Chitinophaga varians: one gene and its partner. The protein of the gene in region 2 interacts with the protein of the main gene of each other region in a pairwise test. Links are inferred from orthologs where the notes say so. Each region holds a gene or a part of one and is shown on either strand. Other genes may lie near its edges. The genes, in order: leuS and ligA.

Region 1 (11,584 bases), 250 kb from region 2 along the record:
TTTCCTGCAGGGCAAACCTTATAAAAGCCTGTACAGCTACCCTTATGCAGGCCTAAATAATTATGGGGAGCCGATGATTTACGGCCTTGATGGGGTTGCTGTTAACGCAGCTGTGACCAATCCTGACATCGCGCGGTACAGTGGTTCGCTGGTACCGGTTTTCAGCGGTGCTTTGATTAATAATATCAGCTGGCGCAACTTCCAGTTCTCCTTTATGTTCGTTTACCACCTGGGCAATATGATGCGCGGCGATGCTACGGTTATTGGAAATTTGCCTAACAATGCTGATGTTATCAGTGGTGTGGCTGACAAGGTATGGAAACAGCCAGGGGACGAATTGTACACCAATGTACCACGTATTTCGTGGGAATATGATCCGCGGAAAGCCAGCTTCCGCAGCGCTTATTACCGTTATGGTGACCAGAACGTAGTGAGTGCTTCGTACATCAAAGCACGTAACCTGGCATTAACCTATACGTTGCCGAAGCAGTGGATTAAAAAGATAAAGGTGGCCGATGCCCGTGTACGTTTTCAGGCAGATAACCTTTTCTACATCGGCTTTAATGGCCAGGGTATAGATCCCGAAGCCTGGGGCCTGCGTTCAGGAGGCCGTTACCTGCCCGTTATGCCTGCTTATAACGCAGGGTTTAACATCACACTTTAATTATCATCAGCACAAAAGATATGTATATGAAAAAGATCTTGCCGTTTGTTTTGGGAGGAAGCCTGATGATAGGGGCTGCCGGCTGTAAAAAATACCTCGAGATCGTGCCGAAGGGAGAGAAGGTCCCGCAAACGCTCGCCGACTATAAACCATTAATGGAAAGCAAAGCTGTCCACACATTTGATTATACCAATCAAATCCTGGTGGCTAACGAGTTTTATACACCGTTGCAGCAACAGGTGTCCATTAATCTCACTAACATCAATTTTAACTGGCAGGAAGACAAAAGCCGGGCAGAGCTGATCGTTGACGACGCTGCTTATAACGGTGCCTACGCCGGTATTTTTATCTATAATACTTTGGTGAACAAGGTGCCCGATGCTACTACCGGCAGCGCCGCGGAAAAGGCGCAGCTGGTGGCACAGGCGCGTATCGGCCGTAGCATGTTGTATTTCTACCTGATCACGTCCTATGCTAAAATGTATGATGCGGCTACCGCAGGCACTGATCCGGGTGTGCCTTTTAATATCAGCGGAGATACGGAAGACCAGCCGAAACAGTTGTCTGTGCAGCAGATTTATGATTTTATTTTGAAAGATGTGAATGCTGCCTTGCCGGACCTGCCCAAAGTAGCGGAGAACGGCTACTATGCCAGCAAAGGCGCAGGCTATGCTTTTCTGTCCCGTGTACACCTGTTCATGAAAAACTACAGCGAGGCTGCCTCTTTTGCTGACCTGGCACTCGCCGAAAACAGCGCGCTGTTTGACTACATCGGGTACTATAATGACAACAAAACAATATTTGATAAACCTGTGACTTCCGTTACTGTACCGAAGTTTGAATTCACCAGTCCGGAGAATTACATTTTCCATTACGGCGGAAGCATTGTACAGAACCAGGGCTTTTATGCTTCTTCCGTGCGTTATGCGGATTCTGCACAATTCGACAATGGCGATGTGCGCCGCATAGTGAACCTCGCTCCGAGGAGCCTGGGCGCCAACGGAGAAACGATCTGGGCGTACAGAAGAACAGACAACGTGAACGTAGGCGGTATCCGTACGCCGGAAATGTATTATGTGAAAGCGGAATGCCTGGCGCGCAATGGTAAACTTGCCGAAGCTATGGCGGCGCTGAATACCGTTCGCCGTAAGCGCATATTGCCGGCTGTGTATACCGATGTAACGGCTGGTACCGCGGAAGAAGCCATCCGCCTGATACGCCGCGACCTGTTATGCGAATACCGTGGCACCGGTTTGCCATACCTTACTTATCGCCGCTTCAATAATGACCCGCAGTATAAGGCTACCATCACCAAAATGGAAGGGACCAATACCTATTCCATCAAGCCGGAATCACTCATGTGGATCATGCCTTTTTCTGTGAAAGCACTGGCTTACAATAAGTCTTTACAGCAAAACTCGAAATAGGAAAAACTAAAACCAACCATCGAAAGCAGGTCGCCGGTATTTACCGGCGGCCTTTTTTTATCCGTGGGTGTTACGGTTCAGTTGCAGGATAAGATCGGGGTCGGGGCAGTTTTGCAGGTATTTGTCACGCTCACTGTAGCGGCATACACCGGGATAATCGCCGCGGTAATGCATCATGTCCGTTACAATCTGGAAATGCAGATGTGGAGGCCATCCGCCATTTTCGGCAGGGGTGCCAAACCAGGCGAACTGCTGTCCGGCCGCTATGGGCATCTTTTCGTACAGGCCCTGCAGATTGGAAATGCTCAGGTGGCCGTACAACGTATGGAACGTATAGCCGTCCAGTTGATGTTGCAGGATAATGGTGGCGCCATAGTCCCCGAAGTGGTCATTGAAACGGAAGCTGTGCACATGCCCTTTCAGCGGTGCAGACACAGGCGTGCCGGAAGGGCCCCATACATCGATGCCCAGATGAAGCCTGCGCGGCTCTTCTCCGGCATCAAAATGCGGGCTTACGGCATAGATGGTGCGGTGCTCATTATAACCGCCGATGCCCAGCCGGCAGCCGCCGGAGGCGAGGGTACGGGTAATGTAACGGCAGAACCGGTCTATATTGTTCAGCACAGGTTTGGTGAGGGTCGTATTATTGGCAGTAAAGTCCATGACCAGCAGTTGTTCGTTGGGCTGGAGCAGGGTAATCACCGGATGGAAGGCGGATTGGTGTTGTTTTAATACCTCCTGTAACATATTTTGTCAGCTTAAACTGTACATCTAAATATAAATATTAATTTGTGTATAAAATAATCAGTTGCCCCGTGGTGTATCCTGTCTATGTGTCTGTTGCTTCTCTTCATCTTCCGTTGCATGTGATAACGGAGACGCTGGGCATGTTCATCGGTTTCCGGTATTTCCTGTTCCTGCGGCGGCGCCAGGGCGACCAGGTAGACAGTAATAACCGCATCTGGTCTGTTATTGGCGCTACCTTTGGCGCTTTGTTGGGCAGCCGTCTGCTGGGCGCACTGGAGAACCCTCCCGGGCTGTTACATGCTGCGAATCCACTGTTATATATCTACCAGAATAAAACCATTGTAGGTGGACTGCTGGGAGGATTGATAGGGGTGGAAACTATCAAAAAGCTGGTAGGAGAGCGTCAATCAACCGGCGACCTGTTTACTTATCCGCTGATACTGGCCATGATCATTGGCCGTATAGGTTGTTTCAGCATGGGCATCTATGAAGAGACTTACGGAGTGCCCACCGCTTTGCCATGGGGGATGGACCTGGGAGATGGCCTGATGCGGCACCCGGTGGCATTATATGAAATTGTTTTCCTGTTGACGCTGTGGCAGTTGCTACGTATGGTGAGCCGGCGTTACCGGCTGGTGAGCGGCGCCCGCTTTCAACTATTCATGATCGGATATTTATTATTCCGTTTCCTGCTCGATTTTATCAAGCCCGGCTACCGGTTTCCTTTTGGCCTTGGTGCTATACAACTGGCATGTCTGGCCGGACTGATTTATTACACCCCCGTTATTATTTTCCCATCACGATTAATTGAGAAACAATATGCCTGAGAAAAATTACACGTATTACGACTTTACGGTAAGCATCTGTAGCACTTGCCTGCGACGTGTAGACGCGAAAGTTATATTTGAAGACAACAAGGTATTTATGGTGAAGAACTGTCCCACGCATGGAAGGGAAAAAGTACTGATCGCTACAGACATCGACTACTATAAAAATACCCGGAACTATAACAAACCTTCGGAAGCACCGCTGAAAACCAACACCCGCACGCATTATGGTTGTCCATATGATTGCGGGCTTTGTCAGGACCATGAGCAGCATTCCTGCCTTTCGGTGATTGAAGTGACGGACCGCTGCAATCTTACCTGTCCTACCTGTTATGCCATGTCTTCACCTCACTATGGGCGGCACCGTACGCTGGAGGAGATAGAGCGGATGCTGGACATCATCGTGGATAATGAAGGCCAGCCCGACGTAGTGCAACTCAGCGGCGGCGAACCGACTATTCATCCACAGTTTTTTGAAATACTGGACATCGCGAAGCGGAAACCTATCCGCCACCTGATGATCAATACCAACGGGATACGTATTGCGAAGGACAAGGAATTTACCGCCCGGCTTGCAACGTACATGCCTGACTTTGAGGTGTACCTTCAGTTCGACTCCTTCCGGCCGGAAGCGCTGGAACGCATGCGGGGAAAAGATCTGACCGAAACCCGTAAACAGGCGATTGAAAACCTGAATGAAGTCAATCTCAGCACCACGCTGGTGGTGACGCTGCAACGTGGCGTCAATGAAGACGAGATGGGAAGCATCATTGACTATGCCCTGCAACAGCGGTGCGTAAGGGGCGTTACTTTTCAGCCGGTACAGGTGGCGGGCCGCACAGATGATTTTGACCCGGCTACCGACCGTATAACGTTGACGGAAGTACGTCAGCGAATACTGGAGCAGTCGCCCGTTTTTAACGAGCATGATATCATCCCGGTTCCCTGTAACCCGGATGCACTGGCCATGGCCTACGCGCTGAAAATAGACGGAAAGACATTCCCGCTCACCCGTTTTGTGGACCCGGCCGTATTGCTGAACAATAGTAAAAACACCATTGTATATGAACAGGATGAGAAGCTGCACCAGCATGTGCTGAAAATTTTCAGCACCGGTATCTCCACGGACGCGGCAGTTTGTGATATGCAGTCACTGTTGTGCTGCCTGCCACAGATACAGGCGCCCGGACTGGATTACAACAATCTGTTCCGGATCGTGATCATGCGGTTTATTGATGCATATGACTTTGACGTGCGTGCCATTAAAAAGTCCTGTGTGCATATTGTACATAAAGACGGCCGGATTATTCCGTTTGAAACGATGAACCTGTTTTACCGGGATGATAAAGAAGCCTATCTGAAAACATTACAGGAGGAAAGAGAATCCGTTCAGTCATAAACGTTATATATGAAACCTTTTGTTCAAAAGCTGTTGTGGATGTTGGGAGTACCACTGTCAATTGCTTTGGTGATGGCGCTCTCCGGCGATGAAGGAATCCTGGGTGCCGGTTTGCTGCTGATGTTTGTGGTGGCTGCTTATTTCGTGGTGGGTGTATTGCTGGCTGTATTTTCCCGGCCAAATGCGGAAGCCGGCAAGGCATTGGTGCTGGCAGCGGGTATTATTATGTTGGTAGGGTTGTCTACCTGTGGACTTATCTTGGCCGGAGTTCACTAGCCATGTTTAAAAAAGATGCTTATGCGCAACTTCTGGTGGAAGACCGGTTACCTTGCTGCTATACCATTGCTGATTTTTTTCATAGCGTTGGGTATCGGCAGAGGTGATAACCTGGAGGCAGCAGGGATCCTATTAGGATTGCTGGTATTGGCTTATGGCATTGTAGGCGTGATGTTGCTGATATCGGAAGACAAGGAGGAGGGGCTGGCATTGCTGTTGTCTGGGTTTATCATTATGCTGGTGGCTTTTATCACCGGATGGTTTATATTGGGCATCTAAGTGTATTATAAAGAAAAAGCGCGCAAGGCCATGGCTTTGCGCGCTTTTTTTGTCGGGAGATGATTATGTGATTATATTACCACGTTGATCATTCTGCCTTTTACGATGATTACTTTTTTCGGTTGTTTGCCATCAAGCCATTTCTGCACTACTTCGCTGGCCAGCACTTCTTTTTCGAGCGTACTGTTGTCTGCATCCAGCGGGAGGCCCATTTCAGTACGGGTTTTACCGTTTACCGCGATGGGGTAGTTAAAGGTGCTTTCTTTGGTATAGCTTTCATCGTACACCGGATAGGCGGCGTCGAGGATGCTGGTGGTATTGCCTAACAGTTGCCACAGTTCTTCAGCGAAGTGCGGCGCATAAGGAGTCAGCAATATCAACACTGGTTCCAGGATGGCGCGTTTGCTGCATTTCAGGGTGGCCAGTTCGTTTACACAAATCATAAACTGGCTGACAGCTGTATTATAAGAGAAGCTGCTGGTATCACCATCAATTTTGTTGATGGTTTTGTGCAGTATTTTCAGCTCTTCCGGCGTAGGAGCGTCGTTGGTGACAATGAGCCCTTTGTTTTCGTCTGCAAACAGGCGCCACAGCTTTTTGAGGAAACGGTGTACCCCTTCAATGCCTTTGGTGTCCCATGGTTTGGACTGTTCTACCGGTCCGAGGAACATTTCGTACATGCGGAAGGTATCTGCGCCGAATTTGTTCACCAGATCATTCGGGTTGACAGTATTGAACAGGCGTTTGCTCATTTTTTCCAACAACACGCCGCATATATATTTCCCATCTTCCAGGATGAAGGTAGCATCAGCGTAATCAGCTTTCCATTTTTTGAAGGCTTCCAGGTCCAGTTCCAGGCCGTCTACGATATTCACGTCTACGTGCAGCGGATCTGTTTCATACTGGTCTTTCAGGCCATGGGAAACAAACTGCTGAGTGCCGCGGATGCGGTATACCAGTCTGGAGCTGCCGCCAATCATTCCCTGGTTGATCAGTGATTTGAAAGGCTCATCGAAACCGATGTGGCCCAGGTCGTAGAGGGCTTTGGTCCACATACGGGAATAGAGCAGGTGCCCTACGGCATGTTCAGTACCGCCAACGTACACATCTACCTGGTTCCAGTAATCGGTGGCTTTACGGTCGGCGAAAGTGGTGCTGTTATGCGGGTCCATATAACGCAGGAAGTACCAGCTGCTGCCGGCGTAGCCGGGCATGGTATTGGTTTCGCGTTTTACATTGGGCGCTACGTTTACCCAGTCGGTGATGTTGGCCAGCGGGCCTTCTCCTTCTTCGCCTGGTTTATATTGGTCTACATGCGGCAGTTCCAGCGGGAGGTCTTTTTCATCCAGCGGGTAGGCCACGCCGTCTTTGAATACGATGGGGAATGGTTCGCCCCAGTAACGTTGGCGGCTGAAGCCGGCGTCGCGCATTTTAAAGTTGATCTGGCGTTTGCCGATCTTCATTTCTTCCAGTTTGTTGATCACCGCTTCCATGGCTGGTTTCATGTCCATGCCATCGAGGAAGCCGCTGTTTTGCAGTTTGGCGTCCTTGGTGGGATTGGCTTCTTCGCCGTTGAACGCGTCCCCGATGATGTTGGTGATGGGGATGTTGAAGTGGCGGGCGAAGCTGAAGTCGCGCTGGTCGCCGCAGGGCACGGCCATTACGGCGCCGGTGCCGTAGCCTGCCAGCACGTATTCTGCGGTCCATACCGGTATTTCGCGGCCGTTGAGCGGGTTGATGGCGTAGGCGCCGGTAAAGCAGCCGGTGATTTGTTTCACGTCTGCCATACGTTCCCTTTCGGAGCGGCTTTGTACGTATTCGAGGTATTTGTCGATGTCGGCTTTTTGTTCTGCGGAAGTGATCTGTTGTATCAGTTCATGTTCCGGCGCAATTACCACGAAGTCCACGCCGAAGATGGTGTCCGGGCGGGTGGTATATACTTCGATGGTGTGGCTGGAGCCTTTCAGGGAGAAGGTCACTTCGGCGCCCTGGCTCTTACCGATCCAGTTGCGTTGCATTTCCTTCATGGCATCGCTGAAGTTAACGGTTTCGAGGCCCGTGAGCAGGCGATCGGCGTATTCGGTGATACGCAGGAACCACTGGCGCATTTTCTTTTTCACGACAGGGAAGCCGCCGCGTTCACTCACACCGTTGATCACTTCATCGTTGGCCAGTACGGTGCCCAGGGCAGCGCACCAGTTCACTTCGGCATAGTCGAGGAAAGCGAGGCGGTACTGCATCAGCACTTCCCGTTGTTCCTTTTCGGTGTAGCTTTTCCATTCGGCAGCGGTAAAGGTCCGCTGGCGGTCGCCCGGACAGGCATGACGGCTGTTGCCTTCCTGTTCGAAGATGGCGGTCAGGGTGCTGATAGGCTCTGCTTTGGCGTTGAGGCGGTTGTACCAGCTCTCAAACAGTTGCAGGAAAATCCATTGTGTCCATTTATAGTAAGACGGGTCGCTGGTATTTACTTCACGGTCCCAGTCATAACAAAAACCGATATTGTCCAGCTGTTCGCGGAACGCTTTGATATTCTGGGCGGTGGTCACTGCAGGGTGCTGACCGGTTTCCAAGGCATATTGTTCCGCTGGCAGGCCGAAGGCGTCGTATCCCATAGGATGCAGTACGTTGAAGCCTTTTAGCCTTTTATAGCGTGAATAGATGTCCGTTGCAATATAACCCAGCGGGTGGCCCACATGCAGGCCCGCCCCGGAGGGGTAGGGGAACATGTCCAGCACATAACATTTGGGCTTGGGGCTGTCATTGCTTACCTTATAAGCGTGGGACTCCTTCCATTGCTGTTGCCATTTCTTTTCGATTGCCCTGAAATTGTATTCCATATCTCAATGTAGATGAGCGATAACCATCAGGATGTAAAACAATACATCCGGGGTTTTGCGCGTTATCAGTTATAAATTTAAAACCGGTTGATGCCGTTTCGGCAAAATAATGTTAAAAATATTAATACAGCAATGACATCCCCCAACATCTTTATATATTGCCGTTTTCTTAACATATATTGCTGCCGGTGACAGGTTGGACTGGCAAAATTAAACACATAACTACTAATTTTTATTATTTTCGCCGATAAACTGCAAGATTAATGGCGCAATCCGGGAAATCATCAGCAAAGAAGTCTAAACCGTCCTATATCTACTCCATTATCGGGGTAGCGCTGGTATTGTTTTCGTTGGGTACACTGGGCCTGGTGGTCATCCATGCCAGCAAACTCAGCAAGTATTTCAAGGAAAACATTGAAATTCAGGTGATTCTGAGAGATAATGTGAAAGAGAACCAGGCACTGGCCCTCCGTGATTCCATTGCTCATAAACCGTATATCAAATCCATTGAATACGTATCGAAGGATGTGGCGGCAGACCGCTTTAAAAAGGATTTTGGCGAAGATTTCATCCAGCTGTTGCAGTACAATCCGCTGTACGCCAGCATCAATATCAAGGCCAACGCCAACTATGTGAACACAGACAGCCTGAAGGTCATCGAAAACAATCTCACCCAGCAGAACATTGTCCGGGAGATATCCTATCAGCGCAGCCTGGTGCAGAAACTAAATGAAAACGTCAATAAAATAGGGATGGTGATCCTGATTATCAGCTGCCTGCTGGCGCTGGTGGTCATCTTCCTGATCGATAATACCATCCGTCTGGCCATGTTCAGCAACCGTTTCCTGATCAAGACCATGCAGATGGTGGGTGCTACCCGCTGGTTCATCGCCAAGCCGTTCGATCTCCGTAGTATCGCCAACGGCGCTATCAGCGCGCTGATAGCCATCGCCGGCCTCGTGGGCATCCTGTCCTTTGCTGACAAAGCGCTGCCGGAGCTGAACGGATTACGTGACAACATGATGATCGCCCTGCTTTTCCTGGGCATGATCGTAGTGGGCATCGCGATCTCCCTGTTCAGTACCCACCGCTCTGTAATGAAATACCTGCGGCTGAAACTGGACGACCTTTATTAATGCAATATCATCATCTTAACAAATAAACACTATGGCTAAAGAAACGCTCAGATCAACTGTGACAAAAGATACCCAGGTGACCGACAGCCGGCCTATCTTTCCTAAAGAAAACTACAAGTACATGTTAGCGGGGATTATAGTAGTTGTGATCGGATTCCTCCTGATGATGGGTGGAAACAGCAACGATCCCAATACATTCGATGTGAATGAGGTGTACAGCTTCCGTCGTATCACCCTGGCGCCCATTGTGATTGTACTGGGCCTGCTGATAGAGGTATACGCCATCATGGCACGCCCCAAAACAAAAGAATAATTTGAGCCAACAATCATATTATAACAGCGATGATGCCCTCATCGCTTTTTTTATCACATTTTAACCATACTTGTTTTTAATGAACTTCTTCCATGCCATCATTATCGCCATTGTGGAAGGGCTGACTGAGTTTCTGCCTATTTCCTCCACAGGGCATATGATTATTGTAAGCTCCCTGTTGGGTATCAACAAAGATGAATTTACCAAACTGTTTGAAGTAGTGATACAGCTGGGCGCCATTCTGGCCGTGGTGGTATTGTACTGGCGGAAATTCCTTGTTTTCGACAAAAACAGGTTTCAGTTTTACCTGAAGCTGGCCGTGGCCGTAGTGCCTGCCCTTATTGCCGGGTATCTCTTCAGCGATAAAATTGATGAACTCCTGGAAAGTCCGCTGACTGTAGGCATTACCCTGTTCCTGGGAGGTATTGTGCTGCTGTTTGTGGACAACTGGTTCCGTAACCCGGTAATTGATTCCGATGAGAAAATCAGCATATTCTCCGCCCTGCGCATCGGGTTTTTCCAATGCCTGGCACTGATACCGGGCGTAAGCCGCAGTGCGGCCTCCATCATCGGTGGTATGCAGCAAAAGCTTACCCGCAGCGAAGCGGCCGAATTCTCTTTCTTCCTGGCCGTGCCTACCATGGCTGCCGCCACAGGGTATAAGCTGCTCAAAGGCAGAGAGCTGCTGATGGCGCATCCGGAAAACCTGAAGCTGCTGCTGGTAGGCAATATCGTAGCTTTTGTGGTGGCCATGCTGGCGATCAAATTCTTCATCGGCACCCTCAAAAAATACGGTTTTAAGATGTGGGGCTACTATCGTATCATCGTGGGGGTCATCATCATTGCCGCCATCCTGATGGGCAAAAAATTATAATTTATTATTCATTATATAGCGAAGCGCCGGTGATATCATATCACCGGCGCTTCGCTTTTATCTTTCAGACCTGTTACCCTTTGACTGCCAGTAACAGTTCCAGGTCAGTATATTTCAACTTGAATTTTTCGCTGAGGTGGTAGTTGGTCAGCGCGCCTTTATACAGGTAGATCCCGTTTCTTACGCCGCGCTTGATCCACACCAGGTTCTCAAAGCCGCCGTCATCGGCAGCTTCCACCAGCAGGGGCATCAGCACGTTGCTGATGGCTTCGGAGGCGGTGCGGGCAAAGCCGGAGGGGATATTGGGAACACAATAGTGTACCACGTCGTATTTCTTGAAGACAGGGTTTTCGTGGCTGGTGATTTCAGAGGTTTCGAAACAACCGCCGCGGTCTATGCTCACATCTACAATCACAGAGCCGGCCTTCATATTGCTGACCATGGCTTCTGTCACCACGATGGGCGTACGGCCGCTCTGCGAGGAGAGGGCGCCTACGGCCACGTCGGCATTGCGTAGTTGTTCGGCCAGCACTTTAGGCTGTATAACGGAGGTAAATACCCGTACGCCTATATTGTTTTGCAGCCTTTTCAGCTTGTAGATGTTATTGTCGAAGACTTTCACGGATGCGCCCAGTGCCATGGCGGTACGGGCAGCGAATTCGCCAACGATGCCGGCGCCGATGATCACCACTTTGGTAGGTGGGATACCGGTAATGCCGCCCAGCAGGATGCCCTTGCCTTTGTTGCCATTGCTCAGATATTGGCCGGCAATAAGCATCACGGCGCCGCCGGCAATTTCACTCAT
Region 2 (11,166 bases):
TTTACCATTAAGGATGAAAAATATATTATTAAATTGTATATTATTGATTGTCAACCATTATCGGTGCAAAAAGTGCAAATTTTTTATTGCTAAACTTTGCTAAATTTTCATAAAAATACCCAAGCTTGGGTATTTGCTTGCTTTTGTATCTCCACTAATTTAGTGAATCAAAAAGAAGTATGTTTTTTAAACATCCGGACATGATTATTGGCTGAAATACCCCCTATCACTATGATAACCGAGGAAAGAGCATTTTATATCTTACAACTGGACCAAACTGCCACCGCAGAAGAGATCGTGGAGCGTTATGAAAATCTGAAGGACCAGTACAGAAAGATCAAGGACGAGACGGAAGATCTGAGGACACGGCTGGCCTACCAGCTGAAACAAATTGAACTGGATGATGTGTTCATATACTTCAGAAGAAAACAACGGATCTGATTAACGCAGCTTTTTATAATTTTCATTCATTGTCTTTTTAAGCTCAGTTTTTCATCCATTGTTTGTCTTCAAACAAACACCCTCAAAATTTAACCTGCTTTCAGCTTGCCGGTATTCCCTTGCCCTTCCCGAACATTGTGTTTTAATTGATTATATTTAGGCCATCAAACCCTACCCTAACCAAAAACACGCATTATGAATGTATTTCTGATGATCCTGGGATTTCTGGCACTGATAGTAATCTTATCTTCTTTTGTGACCGTACAGCAGGGCAATGTGGCTATCACCACCATTTTCGGTAAGTATAACCGGATTTTGTTCCCTGGCCTGAACTGGAAAATCCCCCTGATTGAAAAAGTTTTTAAGAAAATTTCCATCCAGAACAGATCAGTGGAACTGGAGTTTCAGGCCATCACGATAGACCAGGCCAACGTTTATTTTAAAGCGATGCTGTTGTATTCCGTTTGGAACCAGGAAGAAGAAACCCTGAAAAACGTAGCCTTTAAATTCATGGACGAGAGAAGCTTCATGCAGGCGCTGGTACGCACCATCGAAGGCTCTATCCGTGGATTTGTGGCTACCAAAAGGCAGGCGGAAGTACTGGGCCTGCGTAAAGACATTACAGAACACGTAAAGGAACAGATAGACAAAACCTTGGAGGAATGGGGCTTCCACCTGCTGGACCTCCAGATGAACGATATTACATTTGATGAAGTGATCATGAAGTCCATGGCACAGGTGGTGGCGTCCAACAACCTGAAAGCTGCCGCCGAAAACGAAGGCCAGGCACTGTTGATCACTAAAACCAAAGCTGCCGAGGCAGATGGTAACGCTATCAAAATTGCCGCGGAAGCAGAACGTCAGGCCGCACAGCTGCGCGGTATGGGCGTGGCGCTGTTCCGGGAGGAAGTGGCCAAAGGTATGACTACCGCTGCCAAAGAGATGCAGCAGGCCAACCTCGATACCTCTGTGATCCTCTTCTCTATGTGGACAGAAGCCATCAAAAACTTTGCGGAAAATTCCAAAGGCAACGTAATCTTCCTCGATGGTTCGTCTGAAGGCATGGACCAAACCATGAAACAGATGATGGCGATGAATAAACTGATGCAGAACCAGAACCAGAAATAATAATTACGAATTACGAATTACGAATTGAGGGCTGTCTATTGGCGTAGGTTACTAGTAACTTTTCCAATAAACAGCCCTCAATTCGTAATTCGTAATTCGTAATTTGTAATTGAATCAGAGATATTTGTCTCCCGCCTTGCGTTCTCCCATGTTACGGGCAGGCACTCCATACCAGATACTGAAAGGCGGTACCGGTTTGAGCACTACGGCGCCGGCGCCAACGATGCTCTGTTCACCAATGCTGATACCATGTTTTACCACCGCGCCAATGCTGACAGCTGTATACGCGCCGATGGTCACATTGCCGCCGGTCACTACCCGTGGGGCTACGCTGGCATAATTGTCCATATGGCTATCGTGGTCTATGGAGGCAGCGGTGTTGACAATACAATGATTACCGATAACGGTGTTGGTATTGATCACAGCATTGGCGGCAATTATATTACCATGGCCGATGTTGGCTGTATTGGATATTACAGCGGAAGGATGAATGGCATTGATGAATTCGAAAGAAGGCATGATGGCCTGTATTTTGGCCACCACCTGGCTGCGCACCCAGTTGTCCCCGATGCCGACAATGCCGCCTGTTATCTGATGTGCGGCCATCAGTTCGGGCAGGTCTTGTTCCCCTCCCAAAACGGTGAGGTCACCAAAGCATACGGTCCCTTTTTCCCTGAAGGCATCAATAAACCCTGTTACCCGGTAACCGGGCATCAATGAAAGGATATCTGCTACGACCCTGCCATGGCCGGATGAGCCGATGACAACGATGTTTTTTCTTTGCATAAATTCCGGTCTCTCAATAAACGTTTGGTTCAGAAATATGGTTAGCGTTTTTGTTCAAAAAAGGTTTTCATCAGTTGCAGGCTTTCTTCTTTGCAGGGGCCTGCTTCCAGTTTTGTTTTGGGATGGAAGGGCGACCGTTCGCCGGTGGCGCGCCGGTAGCTGTTTTTGTCGTCCGCGGCTGCATAAACGATGCGGCCTATCTTGCTCCAGTACAGGGCGCCGGCACACATCAGGCACGGCTCTACGGTGACATAGAGCGTGGCTTCCATCAGGTACTTGCTGCCCAGCGTGTTAAAGGCGGCGGTCAGTGCGATCATTTCCGCATGAGCGGTACAGTCATTTAACCGCTCTACCTGGTTATGCCCGCGGCCAATCACCTGGTTATTGAGCACCACTACGGCGCCGATGGGCACTTCTCCGTCTTCAAAAGCCTTGTGCGCTTCTTTCAGCGCCTGCTTCATATAGTAAGTATCGTCAATCATAATCCTATTTAATCATCTCGAGGAACTCATCTTCCGTGATAATCCTGATGGTGTTGATTTTCTTTGCTTTCTCCAGTTTGCTGCCGGCGTCGTCGCCTACCACCAGGTAGTTGAGCTTACTGCTGACGCCGCTCATGATTTTGCCGCCCTGTTGTTCTACCATTTCTTCTGCCTCGCTGCGTTTCAGCTTATGCAGCGTACCGGTGAAGAGGAAGGTTTGATCAGCGAGATTACCGCCGGTATGGCGTTCACTCTTGGTATTGGTCATGTTGATGCCCAGCGATGCCAGTTTCTCCAGCATATGAATGTTGTCATCATTGGTGAAGAACGCGCGGATGGAGCCCGCAACTTTAGGGCCGATATCTTCCAGCGCCAGGATTTGTTCTTCTGTCCAGTGGCGCAGGTCCATGATGTTGGTGACAGCGTTGGCCAGTGTTTTGGCGGTTGTTTCGCCCACGTAGCGGATACCGAGGCCGAAAATGAGGCGGTGCAGAGGCTGCGACTTGGATTGTTCGATCGCTGTTTGCAGGTTGCTGAGCGATTTTTTGCCAAAGCCTTCCATGGCGCCAATCTTTTCGAAGTCCAGTTCATAGATGCCGGGAATATCTTTCATGAGGCCCTGGGCATAGAACTTACGGACGTTGCTTTCCCCGAAACTTTTGATGTCCATGGCATCTTTGCTCACGAAGTGGATCATCCGTTCCACTACCTGTGCTTCACAGTTGATATTAGTGCAGCGCAAAACGCTTTCCCCTTCCGGTTTTACGAGTTGATCGTTACAAACGGGGCATTGCGTGGGGAACACGATATCCTTTTCTTCTCCGGTACGGAGGTCGGCCACAGACTTAACGATATAGGGGATTACGTCGCCGGCTCTTTCTACCAGCACCATATCGCCCAGTTTCAGGTCTTTCTCCCGGATAACGTCTTCATTAAAAAGAGAGATGGAAGACACCGTGACACCGCCGATATGAACAGGGTCTATCTTGGCCACCGGTGTGATGGAGCCGGTACGGCCCACCTGGAATTCCACTGCGCGGAGGCGGCTGGTAGCCTGACGGGCTTTGAATTTATAGGCGATGGCCCAGCGGGGGTGGTGGGTGGTCATTCCCAGTTTGTCCTGCAGGGCATAGTCATTTACCTTGATCACCATACCGTCGATTTCGTAGGGCAGGTTGTCGCGTTCTGCTTCAAACTGAAGACAGTAATCGATGACAGCCTGAACGCCTTTCACTACTTTTTTCTCTTTGGCAGGGCTGCGGAAACCGAGAGTGGACAGGAGGTCCAGGGTACCGCTATGTGTTTTGATGGCATCCGGTTCCTGTTGACCTGTTTCCATGGTATGATAGCTCATGTGATAGAGAAACGCTTCCAGGCCACGTTTGGCCACTTCGTTAGGGTCTACCATGCGCAGTGAGCCCGAGGCGGCGTTGCGTGGATTGGCCAGCGGGGGCAGGTTTTCAGCGATACGTTTATCGTTGAACGCTTTGAAGGTGTTTTTATTGATCAGCACTTCCCCGCGTATTTCTATCTGATGGATACCATATTTGGAAAAGCTGGCGGACAGCGGGATAGAGCGGATCTGGCGGATGTTGGTGGTAATGTCTTCACCGGCGATGCCATCACCGCGGGTGGCGCCTCTGGACAGCCGGTCGTTCTCGTAAATAAGGGAGATGCTGGCACCGTCGAACTTAGGTTCTATACAGTATTCTATTTCCTGTAATCCTGCGGCCTCCCTGGCTTTGCGGTCCCAGTCAATGAGGTCGTCCGCATTGTAGGAGTTCTCCAGGCTAAGCATGGGCACGAGGTGCTGTACGGTCACAAATTCTTTGGTAAGGCCTTTGGCCACACGCTGGGTGGGAGAGTCGGGACTGATCAGATCAGGATGTGCTGTTTCCAGTTTTTTCAGCCAGGCAAAGAGCTGGTCGTACTCATAGTCGCTGAGTATGGGATCACTCTGTACATAATAACGCCAGTCATTGTAGGTAATGACCCGGCGTAATGCCTCCAGGGTTTCGTCAATGGAATGGAGCAATGTTTGTTGCTGTTGGTGCTTCAGCAGGTCTTTGGCCAGCTGTGCCAGGGTTATTTCTATTTCCTTTGTGTACATAATGCTTGATACTGAGCTGTAAAAATAAACTTATCTTTCCGCTTCGCTAAAACAAAGCAAAAAATTCGGTCTTTTTGCTTTTAATGTCCCGTTTTTTTCTTTCATTTGAATTATGATTGCCTTATCACAAGGTTTAAGACGATAACAGTAATTCCACGCATTTTTATGATGTCTATGTACACCAAAAACATCAATACTCACCTTGTTGAGATTAAGAGTTATTTCAAGGTTGCCATATCGGTAGATTGTGTCATTTTCGGGTTTAACGGAAATGAGCTGAAAGTGCTGCTGATAGAGTCTGACCTGAAGGAATATAAAGGGAAATGGTCATTGCTGGGAGATGTGGTGCGGCCGGACGAAGAGCTGGACGAAGCTGCCTACCGGGTACTGAAAGCACGTACGGGGCTGGATGATTTGTATATGGAGCAGGTGCAGACATTTGGCGCGATCAATCGTCACCCTGCAGGCCGCGTAATCACAGTAGCGTATTATTCGCTGGTGAACATCGAACATGTGGAATTGAAAAAACATAATAACGACCTGCACTGGCATTCGGTAAAAGACCTGCAAAACATGGCGTTTGACCATAAGCAGATACTGGACACGTGCCATGAGCGCCTGAAACAGCAGGTGATGGTGCAGCCTGTCGGTTTTAACCTGCTGCCCAAAAAGTTCTCGCTGCGTGAGCTGCAGAACCTCTATGAAGCTATCCTGGACGTAGAGCTGGACCGTCGTAATTTCCGGAAGAAGTTCCTGTCTATGGACCTGCTGATGGACCTCAATGAGGAAGAAGAGGATGTGCCGCACCGTCCTGCCAAACTATACAAGTTCAACTTTGATAAATATGACCAGCGTAAAAAACGCTACCTGGGTATTGGTTTTTGAGCTCCCGGTGTAGCCAGCAGACAGTCAGTGAACACATGATACCGGTCATTATTTTGACATGATATTTTTTTAGCCCTCCGGTGGATATCCACCCAGATTCCTGTTAATATATATGTCGATGAAATCCTTTGCCATGAAGGATTAAGCGCGTTATGCCCCGTGGCGCGGAGGTTTGAACTTATTTCTCCATAAAAAGAGAAAAAAAGTTTGTTTTTAACAAAAATTTAAGTAAGATTGTGTAAAATATACACACCTTGAAAATAAGGGTGGGATGAAAACCAGAATTTAAATCGTATTTGTACGTTTTTGCCATTAAGTCGGAGTTAGATATTTTCCATTTATCAAGTATGCCAGAAAGAAATCAATAAAGTATTTTATCAATAGTTTGATTTTATAGTTCCACGTTATGAAACAAGAAGGCCGCTGAGCACTTTTGTAAGTGTCTTATTTTCTACGCTTTCCCTTGTACAGTGGTTTGTACAGGGGAAAGTTGTTTTAGGGAAAAACTAACCCATTCCGGATATGCTTAAATAATTTGCAACAGGAATCTTTTTCCGTTTGATCTCTTCTAAACCCCTGTTACTCCTGTATTTCAGGCAGTTTTTCCGTAACTTGCATAGCTCGCAAAGATTGGTAATCCGGCAAAGGACAGCTCCTTTGTGTGAAAAAGAATCTCATATGTCATATACACCACAACATAAGGTCCGCATTGTAACCGCAGCAGCACTGTTCGACGGGCATGACGCCGCTATCAACATCATGCGGCGTATCATGCAGGCCAAGGGCGCCGAAGTGATCCATCTGGGACATAACCGCTCCGCTGCGGAAATAGTAGACTGTGCGGTACAGGAAGACGCACAGGGAATAGCCGTAACCTCCTACCAGGGTGGGCACGTGGAATTTTTTAAATACATGTATGACCTGCTGCAGGAGAAAGGCTGCGGACACATTAAAATCTTCGGTGGCGGTGGCGGCACCATCCTGCCTGCTGAAATAGAGGAACTGCACGCCTATGGCATAGCCCGCCTGTATTCCCCTGATGATGGCCGCCAGATGGGCCTCGAAGGCATGATTGAAGATCTCATCAGCCAATGCGATATTGCTGTTACCCCACTGACCAGCGGCGGCAACGTGGAAGACATCCCCCAGCTGAAAAAAAGTAAAAACCCGAAAATCATTGCCCGCGCTATCAGCCTTGCGGAAAACGACATGCCGGTGGCACTGCTGAGCGGCGCCAAAGCCCGGAGAGCCGTGACCGTAGATGCCGAAGAAGGGACACATATCACCAGCACGCCGGCAGACAAAACCTCTCCGGTACTGGGCATCACCGGCACCGGTGGTGCGGGTAAAAGCAGCGTGACAGACGAACTGGTACGCCGCTACCTGACCCATTTTTCAGATAAGACGGTGGCCGTTATCTCGGTAGACCCATCCAAGAAAAAGACCGGCGGCGCCCTGTTGGGCGACCGTATCAGGATGAACGCCATCCACCACCCGCGGGCCTATATGCGTTCCCTCGCCACCCGCGAGAGCGACAAAGCCATCAGCGAACATATCCAGGAAGCCATCGATATCTGCAAACTGGCAGGCTTCGATTTTATCATCCTCGAAACATCCGGTATCGGTCAAAGCGATACTGCTATCACCGACTACTGCGACGTGTCCCTCTATGTGATGACACCGGAATATGGTGCGGCTTCACAGCTGGAAAAAATCAACATGCTGGATTATGCAGATGTGATCGCCATCAACAAGTTCGACAAAGCTGGCGCCCTCGATGCCCTGCACGATGTGCGCAAACAATATAAACGCAACCACACCCTGTGGACGGCCAAAGATGAAGAGCTGCCGGTGGTAGGCTCTATCGCCTCCCAGTTCAACGATGCAGGCATTAACCTGCTTTTTGAAAGGGTGATGGAAAAGGTAGTGGAGAAAACCGGCGCCCCCTTCGGCCCGATGGCGCATGAAAGCCTGAAATCCACCACTACCAAATCACAGATCATTCCGCCTGCCAGGGTACGTTACCTGGCGGAAATCGGCGAAGCTATCGCCGACTACAGCAAATGGGTGGATGAACAATGTAAAATCGCCACACAGCTCTACCAGATTGCCGGCGTAATCGCCATCGATGCTGCCAAAGCCCCGTTGCTGGCCGATATCCAGACGAAGCTGTCCGAAGCGCTCCATCCGGAATGCAAAAAACTGGTGGACGAATGGCCGGCGCTGCTGAAAAAATATGCGGCAGACAACTACGAATTCCAGGTAAGGGACAAGGTGATCAAACTACCACTGTTCACCGAAAGCCTCAGCCATAGCCGCATTCCGAAGGTAAGTCTGCCTAAGTACAACGACTGGGGAGATATCCTGCGTTGGCAGCTCACTGAAAACCTGCCGGGAGAATTCCCGTATGCTGCCGGCGTATTCCCGCTCAAACGCGAAGGCGAAGACCCTACCCGTATGTTTGCTGGTGAAGGCGGTCCGGAAAGGACAAACAAACGCTTCCACTATGTATCACTCGATCAGCCGGCCAAACGCCTGTCCACCGCATTCGACAGCGTAACGCTCTATGGGGAGGACCCTGCCGTGCGTCCGGACATCTACGGAAAAATCGGAAACTCCGGCGTAAGCATCGCTACAGTAGATGATGCTAAAAAGCTGTACAGTGGCTTCGATCTCTGCGATCCGAAAACATCGGTGTCTATGACCATCAATGGTCCGGCGCCCATCCTGCTGGCCTTCTTCATGAATGCTGCCATCGATCAGCAGTGTGAAAAATATATCCGGGAAAATGGACTGACCGAACAGGTACAGGCCACTATCCGGGAGAAATTCAAAGACCATCCGCTGCCGCATTATAACGGCGACCTGCCTGCCGGAAACGACGGTCTGGGCCTGTCTCTGCTCGGCATCTCCGGCGAAGAGGTGCTGCCGGCCGAGGTATATCAGAAAATCCGGGCACATGCCCTCAGCACTGTCCGTGGTACCGTACAGGCAGATATCCTGAAAGAAGACCAGGCCCAAAACACCTGTATCTTCTCCACCGAGTTTGCCCTCAAACTCATGGGCGACGTACAGGAATATTTTATCACACAGAAAGTCCGCAACTTCTACTCTGTCAGCATTTCAGGGTATCACATCGCTGAAGCCGGCGCTAATCCGATCACGCAGCTGGCCTTCACGCTGGCCAACGGTTTTACCTATGTGGAATACTACCTGAGCCGCGGCATGCATATCGACGATTTTGCGCCTAACCTGTCGTTCTTTTTCAGCAACGGCATGGACCCTGAATATGCCGTCATAGGCCGCGTGGCGCGCCGTATCTGGGCTAAAGCCATCAAATACAAATACAAGGGCAACGATCGTTCCCAGAAGCTGAAATACCATATTCAGACTTCCGGCAGAAGCCTCCACGCACAGGAGATCGACTTCAACGATATCCGCACCACGCTGCAGGCACTGTACGCCATATACGATAACTGCAACTCCCTCCATACCAACGCCTATGACGAAGCTATCACCACGCCTACGGAAGAAAGCGTGAGAAGGGCCATGGCCATCCAGCTGATCATCAACCGCGAACTGGGCACTGCTAAAAACGAAAACCCGGTACAGGGCTCTTTCTTTATCGAAGAACTGACCGACCTTGTGGAAGAGGCCGTGCTGGCGGAATTTGAACGCATCACCGAACGCGGGGGCGTTCTCGGCGCAATGGAAAGGATGTACCAGCGTAATAAAATCCAGGAAGAAAGCCTCTACTATGAATCACTGAAACATACCGGTGAATATCCTATCGTAGGCGTAAATACGTTCCTGAATAAAAACGGTTCCCCTACCATTATTCCGGCAGAGGTGATCCGCTCCACCACAGAGGAAAAAGATTTCCAGATTAAAACGCTGGAAGCCTTCCAGCACCGCCACCAACATAAAAACGCCGCTGCGCTCAAACAGCTGCAGCAGGTGGCCATCAATAACGGAAACCTCTTTGCGGAACTGATGGAAACAGTAAAACACTGTTCCCTCGGACAAATTACCCATGCGCTGTATGAAGTAGGGGGGCAGTACCGCCGCAACATGTAACTGCGATGGACATGATGAGATAAAAAGAAGATAATCATTGATTTATTATATGGGCTGGCCTTTTGGGCCGGCCCATTGTTTTTGGGACGTGTTAAGGACAATCCCCCGGCGCTAAAAAACTTTCATTTTACGGGTCGGGAACAATATATCTGCCCTGGGCTTTAGCCCCGGGAAATGTTATATTAGTATTATCAATCGTGTGGCTATTGTGTCGCTCTGGACGCCTGTTCTATTTTTATCAGTCTTATTGATTTATTATCTGCGATTATCGACATGCATATGAAAAAGATGCTTTTCAGTGTGCTGTTACTGGCCTCATTACAGGCCACAGCACAAACGCCTGACACCGTGGCCAAACGGGTACTATTGCCAAACGGATGGTCCCTGACGCCGGTAGGACACTCCCTGCCACTGGGAGACCTGCCCCTGAATATGGTGCTCTCCGCTTCCGGAAAATACCTCGCCGTAAACAACAATGGCCAGAGCAAACACACCTTGCAACTGATAGACGCCCGGCAGGAAACACTGCTGGACGAGGTGGTCATCCCCAAATCATGGTATGGGCTGGCCTTCAGCAGGGATGAGAAAACGCTTTACGCTTCCGGCGCCAATGATAACGTGATCAGGGAATACCAGCTGCGGGAGAACAAGCTGGTCGCTACCGACAGCATCCGCCTTGGCCTGTCCTGGCCCAAGGAGAAAATCTGTCCTACCGGCATGGCAATGGATAACTCACGTAACAGGTTATACGTAGTGACCAAAGAGGACAACAGTCTTTACCTGCTGGACCTTGCAACGAAAAAAGTGATTAAGCGCATTCCATTGTCAGCAGAGGCTTTTACCTGCCTGTTGTCTAAAGACAATAAAACGTTGTATATCTCGCTGTGGGGAGGCGATGCTATCGCAGTGTATGATGTTGCGTCCGATAAAATAGTAAACGAGATTAAAACAGGTAGTCATCCTAATGAAATTATTTTATCGAAGAACGGTAAATACCTGTATGTGGCCAATGCCAATGATAACTCGGTATCTGTTGTTACCACTGCAGATGGTAAGGTGATCGAGAGCCTGCACGCCGCGCTGTATCCCGATGCGCCGGCAGGTTCTACTACCAATGGGTTGGCGCTGTCTGAAGACAATAAAACCCTGTACATCGCCAACGCAGACAATAACTGCCTGGCGGTATTTGATGTGGCCACACCGGGCAAAAGCCATGCGGAAGGGTTTATCCCTGTAGGCTGGTATCCCACCTGTGTG

Evidence for each region.
Region 1: the proteins of ligA (region 2) and leuS interact in binary tests that used the Escherichia coli proteins (3 or more experiments, as listed by UniProt). The link is inferred for Chitinophaga varians from one-to-one orthologs.

What each region holds. Positions count from the first base shown.
Region 1 is NZ_JABAIA010000001.1:3,445,037-3,456,620, forward strand. The notes cover bases 5,491-8,833. They hold leuS (leucine--tRNA ligase), read right to left. Parts: upstream 8,457-8,833; coding sequence 5,691-8,456; downstream 5,491-5,690. Other genes in these bases: HGH92_RS14155 (hypothetical protein), read left to right, coding at 5,491-5,619; HGH92_RS14165 (cell division protein FtsX), read left to right, coding at 8,720-8,833. Also shown: HGH92_RS14125 (SusC/RagA family TonB-linked outer membrane protein), read left to right, coding at 1-664; HGH92_RS14130 (RagB/SusD family nutrient uptake outer membrane protein), read left to right, coding at 691-2,091; HGH92_RS14135 (peptidoglycan DD-metalloendopeptidase family protein), read right to left, coding at 2,149-2,838; HGH92_RS14140 (prolipoprotein diacylglyceryl transferase family protein), read left to right, coding at 2,883-3,665; HGH92_RS14145 (radical SAM protein), read left to right, coding at 3,658-5,064; HGH92_RS14150 (hypothetical protein), read left to right, coding at 5,074-5,340; more of HGH92_RS14155, read left to right, coding at 5,362-5,490; more of HGH92_RS14165, read left to right, coding at 8,834-9,592; HGH92_RS14170 (DUF3098 domain-containing protein), read left to right, coding at 9,624-9,905; HGH92_RS14175 (undecaprenyl-diphosphate phosphatase), read left to right, coding at 9,985-10,779; HGH92_RS14180 (alanine dehydrogenase), read right to left, coding at 10,853-11,584.
Region 2 is NZ_JABAIA010000001.1:3,201,456-3,212,621, forward strand. The notes cover bases 2,395-5,319. They hold ligA (NAD-dependent DNA ligase LigA), read right to left. Parts: upstream 4,948-5,319; coding sequence 2,842-4,947; downstream 2,395-2,841. Other genes in these bases: HGH92_RS13180 (nucleoside deaminase), read right to left, coding at 2,397-2,837; HGH92_RS13190 (NUDIX hydrolase), read left to right, coding at 5,113-5,319. In the rest of the region: HGH92_RS13165 (hypothetical protein), read left to right, coding at 232-441; HGH92_RS13170 (SPFH domain-containing protein), read left to right, coding at 637-1,569; HGH92_RS13175 (acetyltransferase), read right to left, coding at 1,684-2,355; more of HGH92_RS13190, read left to right, coding at 5,320-5,832; HGH92_RS13195 (methylmalonyl-CoA mutase family protein), read left to right, coding at 6,511-9,909; HGH92_RS13200 (bifunctional YncE family protein/alkaline phosphatase family protein), read left to right, coding at 10,189-11,166. UniProt on the Escherichia coli protein: DNA ligase that catalyzes the formation of phosphodiester linkages between 5'-phosphoryl and 3'-hydroxyl groups in double-stranded DNA using NAD as a coenzyme and as the energy source for the reaction.